DNA from 3 places in the Sorangium sp. So ce394 genome. Region 1 is predicted to be linked to each of the others. Evidence: riboswitches for the same ligand, from Rfam matches in the RefSeq annotation. Region 1 holds a riboswitch; each other region holds the start of a gene.
What was found. Region 1 has a riboswitch for cobalamin ahead of WMF33_RS23225 (dockerin type I domain-containing protein). Riboswitches for the same ligand answer to the same signal wherever they lie in the genome.
Positions count from the first base shown of each region.

Region 1 (3,267 bases):
AGCCACGGATACGGCCCTGCCCATCGACAAGGACGAACCATTCCCCGTGCATGATCGCGCCGAGCCCGGCCGACGGGTCGGCTCGCTCGAAGCGCACCTTGAACCCCTTCACCACGACGCGGTTCAGCTCCTCGCTCCGGCCGGAGAGGAACGACCAGGCGCCGCGGCCGCTGCTGTAGCGCGCCGCGTACGAGCGCAGCACGTCGGGTGTATCGTTCTCCGGGTCCAGCGTGATCGAGATGAGGTGGATGGGGAGCGCCTGTCCGCGCGCCTCGCCGCGCTGGGCCAGCCGCTCCTGGAACGCCGCCATCTGCGCCGAGAGCCTCGGGCACGACACGGGACAGCTCGCATAGAAGAAGTCGACGATCAGCGTCTGCCCGCGGAGCGACTCCCGCGTGACGGGGCGGCCGTCCTGGTCCGTCATCGAGAACGCCGGCATCTCGCCGAGCACGGGCGGCGAGGCGGGCGCCTCGCGCGCGCGCGACACCGCGCCGAAGACGGCGAGCCCCGCGAGCGCAGAGACCCAGAGCCCGATCCGCACCGGCCGGAGCCGCCCGCGCCGGCGGGCCGGCGCTCCGTCGCCGGCCGAGGAGGACCCAGGAGACGTGGAGCAGAGAACCTCGTTTGGCATGCGCGCGACATTAGGAGTTGCAAGGAGGCGCGGGCAATGCGTCACGGTGTCGCATCCCCTCGAACGATGCAGCGATATCGCGGCCTTTGGCGAGCCCGTGGCGGCGCTGGGATGAGCGCGACATCGTGTCGCAGGGCCCTTGCGGCCGGTCGCGCTAGCCTGTCTCACCATGATCCAGCGAGAGCGCGGCGCGTCCGCGGATGACCCGGCCCGTTCCCCGCACGGCGCACGCGCAGTGAGCTCGCCCGTGCGTCTCCGGCTTCTGCGGAGCTCACGCTGGCGCCGCGCGGCGGCGCTGGCCGCCGCCATCGCGGGCGTCGCGCTCAGCGGCAGGGCCGAGCCGGCGACGCCCAGCGAGGCCGCGACCGAGCTCGTCGACTCGGCGCCCGCGCCCGGCGAGAAGGCGCTCGCGGCGCGCCTGCTCGCGCCTTGTTGCTGGAATCAGACGCTCGATGTGCACGAATCCCCGGTGGCGAGCGATCTTCGTCGCGAGATCCGCGCCCGCCTCCGCCGGGGAGAGGCCGCCGACGCGATCGAACAGGACCTCGTCGTTCGTTATGGCGACCGCCTCCGCGCGGCGCCTTCGTCCGGCGTCCTCGGCAAGGTCGCGCTGGCATTGATGCTGGGCATCGCGGCGACCTTCCTCGGGGTCTTCGCCCTGCTGCGCTCGTGGAGGCGCGGCGCCGCGCAGCCAACCCCGCCGAGCGGCGCCGCCGCGGGGGCCGTTCGCGACGAGTATGACGAGCGCCTCGACGACGAGCTCCGGGCGCGCGACGCGTGAGCACGCCCCCGCTGGTAAGGCGGTAGTCGCTCCCCTCGTCCGGCTTCCTCCGCGACATCTCGCTTGACCTGCGCGCCGCACCGCAATATGTAGCGCCTCGTGTTGGTGCCCTTGGCTTCGGCCCAGGGCTCAAAAGGGAACCCGGTGCGAATCCGGGGCTGCCCCGCAGCGGTAAGCGAGAACGATCTCCACGACGCGCACTGGCCCTCGGGCTGGGAAGCGGTGGACCGTAGGAACCCGGCGAGAGCCGGAGCGCTCGCGAGCCCGAAGACCTGCCAACATCCTGCGTCGGGGAGACATCCCGCGCCGGTTTGACCTGGAAGCCTCGAGGGAGGCGGGGAGGTCCGAGCTGGCGCTGACGCACGCGCCGTCCCGGTTCCGATCCGTCCCCCGAGCTTTCTTTCGCAATCGCCCGCGGGGGCGAAGGGTCGGTCCGATGATCATCTCCCAAGGTTCAGCGCCGCCGCGCGTCGCGGCTGGCTCTGCGCGCATTTCTGCATCTTCTGTCGCCGCAGCGCTCCTCCTGCTCTCGCCGCCGGCCTTGGCGGACGCCTTCGACGAGTACGCGGGGAACACGTCGTATACATTCGACCTACCCGCCATCGCCGACGGGTGGTCCATAGCCCTGGACGGGTTCCCGACGACATCCGAGGAGATCGATGGATACGAGCTGGCCGGGCGGCTCCTCGTCGCCAACGATCAGACCTTGTACCTCCAGAAAAACTATGGCTCGAGCGTCTACGTGCCCGTCGCGACGCTGAGCGACGGGCCGATGGATCCGAGCTTCCTCGCCATCTCGCCGGACGGCAGCACGATCGCGCTCGGCGTCGGCTACGGGGCGCCGCTGCTCGTGTTCCCGAGCTCGATCCTCAGCGTCACCTCGCCGCCCGACCTGCTCGGCCACGGGGACGTGATCGAGCTCGACGTCAACTACTACGACGGGGCCTGGTACGGTAACGACACGCTCGTCATCAACGGCGGCTGGAGCGGGCCGAGCGGCTACACGAGCGGCGTCTACGCCCTCGATCTGACCGCGCCGCAGATCGCGGAGATCCCGCTGATCACGAGCATCCCGGGCGCCTCCGGGGGGATCGCGGTGGACTCCGCGGGCAACCTCGTCACCGGGATCGGCTATCAGACCTCGCCCAACCGGACCGGCGAGCTCAGGATCTGGGCGGCGGCCGACATCCAGGACGTCATCGACGGCACGGCGAGCGCGTACGTCTACGGCGGCAGCGAGGGCTCGCTCCTGGCGAGCAACGTGCTGAACGCGGCGGCGCTCGGCTTCGACGGGGACGGCGCCCTGCACGTGGGCGGCGGGGACGCATTCGGCGTCGGCGGCACGAGCGAGAATGGCTATGCCGCGCTCATCCGCGCCAGCGTGGTCGCGAGCGTCGTCGGGGGCAGCCAGACGCCGGTGAACGAGGGGAGCTCGTCGCAGTACCTCGAGCTGACGCCTGATGCGTGCGAGGACGACAACGCGACGTCGCCCATCGCGTTCGTCGGCCACACGAGCGCCCTGGCGATCGCCTGGAACCCGTCGGGCGACGAGTACTCGTCCCCCGCGGGGCAGTGCTACTCGGCCGGGAGCGCCTCGGATTTCTGGGAGATCGGGGTGACGCCGAAGGTGACGCTCTATTTCCCCGACGGCGCGCCGGACGCCGACAGCGACGGCGTGCCGGACGGCGCGGACAACGCGTATCTCACGGCGAACGCGGACCAGCGAGACACCGACGGCGACGGCTTCGGGAACATCGCGGACGCGGATCTCGACAATGACGGCGACGTGGACACCGCAGATTACAACATCCTGGCGGCGTCGTGGAGCACCCAGCGGGGCAACCCCGGGTACAAC
Region 1 covers NZ_CP150339.1:6,326,525-6,329,791, forward strand. Annotated here, with positions in the region: gene WMF33_RS23215 (SCO family protein) at 1-631, opposite strand, end outside; gene WMF33_RS23220 (cytochrome c-type biogenesis protein) at 879-1,412, shown strand; cobalamin riboswitch at 1,499-1,706, shown strand; gene WMF33_RS23225 (dockerin type I domain-containing protein) at 1,954-3,267, shown strand, end outside.

Region 2 (3,267 bases), 4.4 Mb from region 1:
AACGGCCACCCCGGCGAGTAGTGGATCCCCGTGACCGCGGCCGGCTCGTACGGCAGCCTCGAGTCGCTCGCGAACTGCACCTCGCGCCACGTCGCGTCGAAGAGGTTCTGGATGTCCACGGCCGCCTCGACGTTCCTCCACCGGAGCCCCGCGTTCGCGTCGACCACCGTGAACCCCTCGGCGGTGAGCGACTCGTCCTCGGTCGCGGGCCGCGCGCCGATCGCCTTCACCCGGAGCGCCGCGAACGGCGTGAGCGCGCCGAACGCCCTGCGCACCCCGATGCCCGCGGTCAGCGTCCGCGTCGGCGCGAGCGCGACCGCGCTCCCGTTGCCGGCGTTCGCGCGGAAGCGCGCGCGGGTGAAGGTCGCGTCCACGTCGGCGAAGAGCCAGCTCCCGAGCCGGTAACGCGCGCCGACCTCGATCCCGTAGCGCCGCGTCTCCCCCGACGCCTCGGTCACGCCGGCGTCGCCGCTCCAGACCAGCTCGGAGTCGAGGTCGAGCAGGAACCCGGCCGCGCTCAGCGAGAGGCCGCGCACGGGCGCGACCCTCGCGCCGACCTCGTAGCCCTTCGCCGGGGTGATCAGCGTCGCCGCCCCCCGGCCCAGCACCGCGCCCCGCGCGTCGTTCGAGTGGAAGCCGCGCCCGTAGTGGGCGAAGAGATCGAGCCCGCCCACCGGCGAGACGACCGCCGAGAGCTTCGGGAGCAGCTGCATCTGCCCCCGCGCGCCGCTCGACTTGCTCCCCATCCCCTCCAGGTCCTCGCGCAGATCGTCCACGTTGACGTCGATCCACTGCCCGCGCACGCCGAGCACGAGGCGGAGCCAGCGCCGGAGCCGGGCGTCCTGCTCGACGTACACGCCGATCTGGCCCTCGTCGACGTGGGTCCGATCCCGCTCCTCGAGCCGCTCGCGCGCCTCGTCGTGGTGGAGCGACTTGTCGATCGCGTCCGCGCGGACCTGCGCGCCGAGCGAGGTCGTGAACCTCGCCCCGCGGTGCTCGATCTGCTTGCGGAACCGGAGGTCGGCGCCCAGCACGGTGCGGTCGTCGTTCTGCTCGATCGCATCGCCGTGCACCGGATCCTCGGCGAAGAACGTGAAGTTCGAGTACAGCGTGAAGCGATAGCGCAGGAAGTAAGCCATCGCGCTCAGGTCGGCGTCCCGCCACGCGGTCGAGGCGGAGACCGACGCCATGTGCCGCGCGGTCGCCCCGCCCTCGGTCGGATCGACCGCGCCGAAGTGGTCGATGCACGGCTGTCCGAAGGCGGAGGGCGGCGGGTTCAGGCCGCCCTGCTCCCCCTCCCCGCACACGGCGCGCGCCGGGATCTGGCCGGAGCCGTACCAGGTCGAGCCGTAGGACATCCACGTCGCCTGGACCTTGCCGGTGCTGCCGAGGTCGCGCGTCGCCCTCAGGTAGACGTTGAACCGCTTGAGCCGCTCCGGGCTCTGGAACGGCCCGTCGTTCCGGTAGACCTCCGCCGCGGCCACCGCGCGCCAGTCGTCGCCGAGCTCCGGCGAGGCGATCACGAGGCCGCGCAGGATGCCGTACTGCCCCACGCTGAGCTGCGCGGAGCTCTCGTCGAGCGTCTCGGCGAAGCGGAGGTTGACGGCACCCGCGGTGCCGAAATCGCCGATGCTCGCGTAGTAGGGCCCCTTGTAGCCGTCGAGCCCGATCACGAGCTCCGGGATCATGAAGTAGAGGTCGGTGAAGCCGTGCCCGTGGCCGTGGCTGACCAGGTTGACGGGCACCCCGTCGACGAAGAACGCGACGTCCGTCCCGTGGTCGGCGTCGAAGCCGCGCAGGAAGTACTGGTTCGCCTTGCCGCCGCCGGCGTGCTGCACGGCGAAGAGCCCGGGGACCGACTCGAGGAGGTCGCCCGGCCGGAGCCTCGGCCGGAGCTCGAGCTCGCGGTGCCCGACCGAGACGCGCGAGGCGGCCTCGCTCCCCGGCTTCTCCGCGTGCACCGTGACCTCGATGGGCTCTCCCTGGGCCCGCGCTGGCCGCGCGGCGGACAGCAGGATCGCCAGCGCGGCGATCCGAGGGAGTCGATGGCGGTGTCCGTGGCCCTTGGTGACGTTCTCGCGCAGCATTCATGTCCTCCTTCGCGCAATCGCGCGGAGCGGCGCCGGGCCGCTCGCATCGAGCTCCACGAGGAGGAAAAAGGCCGCCCACGGCGCGGTGCCCTGGACCGACCTCTCGCCCCCGCGGGCGACCGAAAGGCAACGCGGGGGCGGCTCGGGATCCGGGACGTGCGCAGGGCTGCACCGGCTCGGACCTCGCCGCCTCCCTCGAGGCTCCCAGGTCGAACCGGCGTCGGATGTGTCCCCGTCGCCGGGCGCGGGCAGGTCTTCGGGCTCGCGAGCGCTCCGGCCGGGCCGGCTTCCTACTGTCCACCGCTTCCCAGCCCTCATCGGGCCAGTGCATGGGGTGGAGGTCGTTCTCGCTTACCGCTGCGGGGCAGCCCCGGAATCTCACCGGGTTCCCTATTCAGCCTGAGCGAGCGCCCAGGCACCAGCGCGGCGCGCACCCTAGGAGGATGCGCCTCCGGCTGTCAATCGCTCCCGCTCACCTCGCCCGCTCCGCGCGCGTCCCTCGCCACGCGCCCGCCTCGCGCGGGCTCCTGTCCGCGCTCGCGCCCGCCTCGCGCGCGCGCCACCTGAACGCGAGCGCTCGCCGCGCGACGTCCACGCGCGGGCCGAACGTTCGGGCTCTGGCGAGGATGGGCTCGCTCCTCCGTGGGTCGCGTGCTACACGGCCGCCGCCGTATATGCCGCGTAACGACCTCCGCAACATCGCCATCGTCGCCCACGTCGACCACGGGAAGACGACCCTCGTCGATCACATGCTCCGCCAGTCGGGCGCCTTCCGAGAGAACGAGGTCGTGGCCGAGCGGGTCATGGACTCGAACGACCTCGAGCGGGAGCGCGGCATCACCATCCTCGCGAAGAACACCAGCATCCGGTACCGCGGGGTCAAGATCAACATCGTCGACACGCCCGGCCACTCCGACTTCGGCGGCGAGGTCGAGCGCACCCTGATGATGGCCGACGGGGCGCTGCTCCTCGTCGACGCCGCCGAGGGCCCGCTGCCGCAGACGCGGTTCGTGCTCTCGAAGTGCCTCCAGCGCGGCTTCCCGGTCATCGTGGTCATCAACAAGATCGACCGGAGCGACGCGCGCGCCCACGAGGTGCTCTCCGAGGTGTTCGACCTCTTCTGCGATCTCGAGGCGAGCGACGCGCAGATGGACTTCTCGACGCTCTACGCGATCGC
Region 2 covers NZ_CP150339.1:1,948,482-1,951,748, reverse strand. Annotated here, with positions in the region: gene WMF33_RS07140 (TonB-dependent receptor) at 1-2,087, opposite strand, end outside; cobalamin riboswitch at 2,321-2,528, opposite strand; gene typA (translational GTPase TypA) at 2,717-3,267, shown strand, end outside.
Region 2: it holds a riboswitch for cobalamin, as region 1 does, so the genes downstream of both, WMF33_RS07140 (TonB-dependent receptor) here and WMF33_RS23225 (dockerin type I domain-containing protein) in region 1, are expected to answer to the same signal.

Region 3 (3,267 bases), 5.7 Mb from region 1:
TGATCGCCGCGGTCAACGGCTTCGCGCTGGGCGGCGGCTGCGAGCTCGCCCTCGCCTGCGACTTCATCTACGCCGCGGAAGGCGCCAAGCTCGGCCAGCCCGAGGTGAACCTGGGCGTCATCCCCGGGTTCGGCGGCACCCAGCGGCTGCTGCGGCGGGTCGGCCCCGGCCGCGCGCGCGAGCTCATCTATTCAGGCGACATGATCACCGCCGAACAGGCGCTCTCGATCGGCCTCGTCAACGCCGTCTTCCCGGCGGCCGAGCTCCTCGCGCGCGCCCGCGACACCGCCCTCAAGATCGCCTCGCGCGGGCCGCTCGCCGTCGCCGCCGCCAAGCGCGTCCTGCTGCGCGGCGAGAGCCTCGACCTCACCGCCGCCAACGAGCTGGAAGCGCAGGCATTCGCCGCGCTCTTCGGCAGCGAGGACCAACAGCTCGGAATGAAAGCGTTCCTGGCGAAATCGCAGGCGGCGTTCACAGGAAAGTGAGTTGCCGAACAGCGCGCCAGGAGAGCCAAAAAAAGACCGCGTGTCATGCTGGAGGGGGGCCAGACATGACCGCGGTAGGGAAACCGCAGCGGCGCGGAGAACGTCCGCTGCGGTGCTCGAGATAGCCCGCACGCGCTCCGGGCCGGGGGGGGGAAACCGCGCCGGTGCGCATGCGGTGATCGGAGTGTGGCACCCGGAAGCAGGTTGTCGATAACAAAGTGCAACCGCTGCACGCGGATGAGCGAATTGCTCCCGCACGATGACAGCCAGGTGACAGCGCAGCGCGCACATCGCCGATTTTCGCGAATGCGCGTTCGAGCCGGGCATACCCGCGCCGGAGCAGCGTCCGGCGGAGTCGCTCGCCGCGCCCTCGAAAAGAGAACACGAGAGCCCGCCGCCGTTCACGCCAGGCTCCGCGACGAAGCGAGCCTGGCACGGAACACTTGCTCACAAGTAAAGAGCCAGGACGAACAAAGCACACTGCGGCGAGAAAATCACCGGAACGTGCGCCGCACGCGCGGGGCGGCGCACGCTCCGAGCGGGCCCCGGGGAGCGAGCGGCGATCCCGGGATGAACAAGTAAAGAGACTTTAACCACAGAAGCACATCGCTTGCAGCTTTTTCGAGGAAGCTTGTCCGCGTGCGTCTCGGTCAATTTCGCGGAAGCCACGTTGCCCCCGGAGGGCGCGAGCGCGCGCAGCGCAGCCTGTCGGCTCGACAGGACGGCACCACACGCGGTGGACACCGCGGCAGCGGCTGACCGGCCGCTCGCAATGCCGTGAGGCCGGGCGCGGTACAGCGCGCCCCTCCGCCGCGCCGGACCTCCGGACGCCGGGAGCGCTCGGCGGCCCGCGACGCGCTGGACGGCCCACGGCGGAAGCCCGCGCGCGCGGCTCATCACGGAGCTCGTTCCGGCGTGAGACGCGCCAGCGCGCGCCGCCAGACGGCCGCCGCGAACGCGCCCGCGCGCGCCGCCAGACGGCCGCCGCGAACGCGCCCGCGCGCGCCGCCAGACGGCCGCCGCGAACGCGCCAGCGCGCGCCGCCAGACGGCCGCCGCGAACGCGCCTGCGCGCGCCGCGGTCGCGGGGCAGCCGCCGCAGGGCGAGCGCCTGCCCCGCGGCCGCGGCGCGACGTCCTTGACGCCGGGCGCGAAACGGGACTACCGAGCATCCATCTGACAATCCACACCTCGGGTGCCCTCTGGGCATAACAGGGAAGCCGGTGCGAAACCGGCGCGGTACCGCCACCGTGAGTGGGGAGCCGCCTCCAAAGACCACTGGGCCTCTGAAGAGGCCTGGGAAGGTGGACGCGGCGCTGGGAGCCAGAAAGGCCCCCTGAACCCATCAGCCGGGAGACCTACCCGAGCCCCCCACGAGGTGCAGCTTGCGCATGTCTTCGTGGCGTTCGGGTGCGGACTTCACCCGGAGCGCCGAAATCGGTCTTCACGGCCGCGCTGTGTCCATCGCCGCCGTGCTCCTCGCGACGCTGCTCGCGCCCCGGCCCGCGGCCGCGATGCACCTCGCGGAAGGCGTCCTGCCGCTCGGCTGGTGCGCCGTCTGGAACGCGCTCGCCCTGCCCTTCGTCGCCGTCGCCCTCCACCTGCTCCGGCGCCGCACCCGGGACGACGCCTTCTACAAGCCGTTCGTCGGCCTCGTCGCCGCCGCCGTCTTCGCGATCTCGTGCATGCCCGTGCCGGTGCCGACCGCAGGGACCTGCTCCCACCCGTGCGGCACCGGGCTCGCCGCGGTGCTCATCGGCCCCTGGATGACCGTCCTCGTCACCGTGGTGGCGCTCCTCATCCAGGCCCTCTTCCTCGCGCACGGCGGGCTCACCACGCTCGGCGCCGACGTCGCGTCGATGGGCATCGCGGGCGCGTTCACCGGATACCTCGTCTTCCGGCTCGCGCGGCGCTGCGGCGCGAGCCTCTGGGTCGCGGGGTTCCTGGCCGGCGTGACGTCCGACTGGGCCACGTACGCGACCACGGCCCTCGAGCTCGCGCTCGGGCTCGCGGGCGACGGGTCGGTGGGATCCATGTTCACCGGCGTCGCCCTGGCCTTCGTCCCCACCCAGCTGCCGCTCGGTTTGCTCGAGGGCGCCATGACCGCGGGAGCGCTCGTCTTCCTGCGCGCCCGGCGGCCCGACATCCTCGAGCGGCTCCAGGTCGTCCCGCTCCCCGCGGGGGCGTCGTGACGCGGCGGGCCGCGCAGCGCGCGCTGCCGGCGCTCGCGGGGGGCGCGCGCGCCGCGGCGCTGCGGCTCGCCAGCGCGCTGCGGCTCGCCGCCGCGCTCTGGCTCGCCGCGTGCGGCGACGCCTCGTGGGACGGGGTCGACGAGGCGGTCGTCCGCCGCGTCGCCGAGGACGCCGGCCGCCACGACACGGGGCCGCTGTTCGCGGGCCTCGAGGGCGACCTCCTGCTCTTCGCCTTCCTCTGGGCAGGGCTCCTCGCCGGCTTCGCCATCGGCTACTTCTCGCGCGTGCTCTTCGTGGAGCGCGCCGGCCAGCCCGCCGGCAAGCCCGGCGGCGACGGGCTCCGTGCGGATTGACCCCCCCGCGCGGCTCCGCGACGTGGATCCCCGGCTCCGCCTCGGGGCCGCCGTGGCCGCGTGCTGCGTCGCCGCGGGCGCGCGCTCGCCCTGGACGCCGGCCGCGCTGCTCGCCGTCGCGAGCGCGGCCCTCGCCCTCCAGGGCGTGACCGCCGGCGCCATCCTGCGCGCCTTCGCGCCCGCCGCGTGGCTCGGAGGGGTCGCCGCGGCCCTCGCGCTCGCGCTCACCCCGGGCGAG
Region 3 covers NZ_CP150339.1:578,872-582,138, reverse strand. Annotated here, with positions in the region: gene WMF33_RS02190 (enoyl-CoA hydratase/isomerase family protein) at 1-485, shown strand, start outside; cobalamin riboswitch at 1,661-1,864, shown strand; gene WMF33_RS02185 (energy-coupling factor ABC transporter permease) at 1,942-2,676, shown strand; gene WMF33_RS02180 (hypothetical protein) at 2,673-3,029, shown strand; gene WMF33_RS02175 (CbiQ family ECF transporter T component) at 3,019-3,267, shown strand, end outside.
Region 3: it holds a riboswitch for cobalamin, as region 1 does, so the genes downstream of both, WMF33_RS02185 (energy-coupling factor ABC transporter permease) here and WMF33_RS23225 (dockerin type I domain-containing protein) in region 1, are expected to answer to the same signal.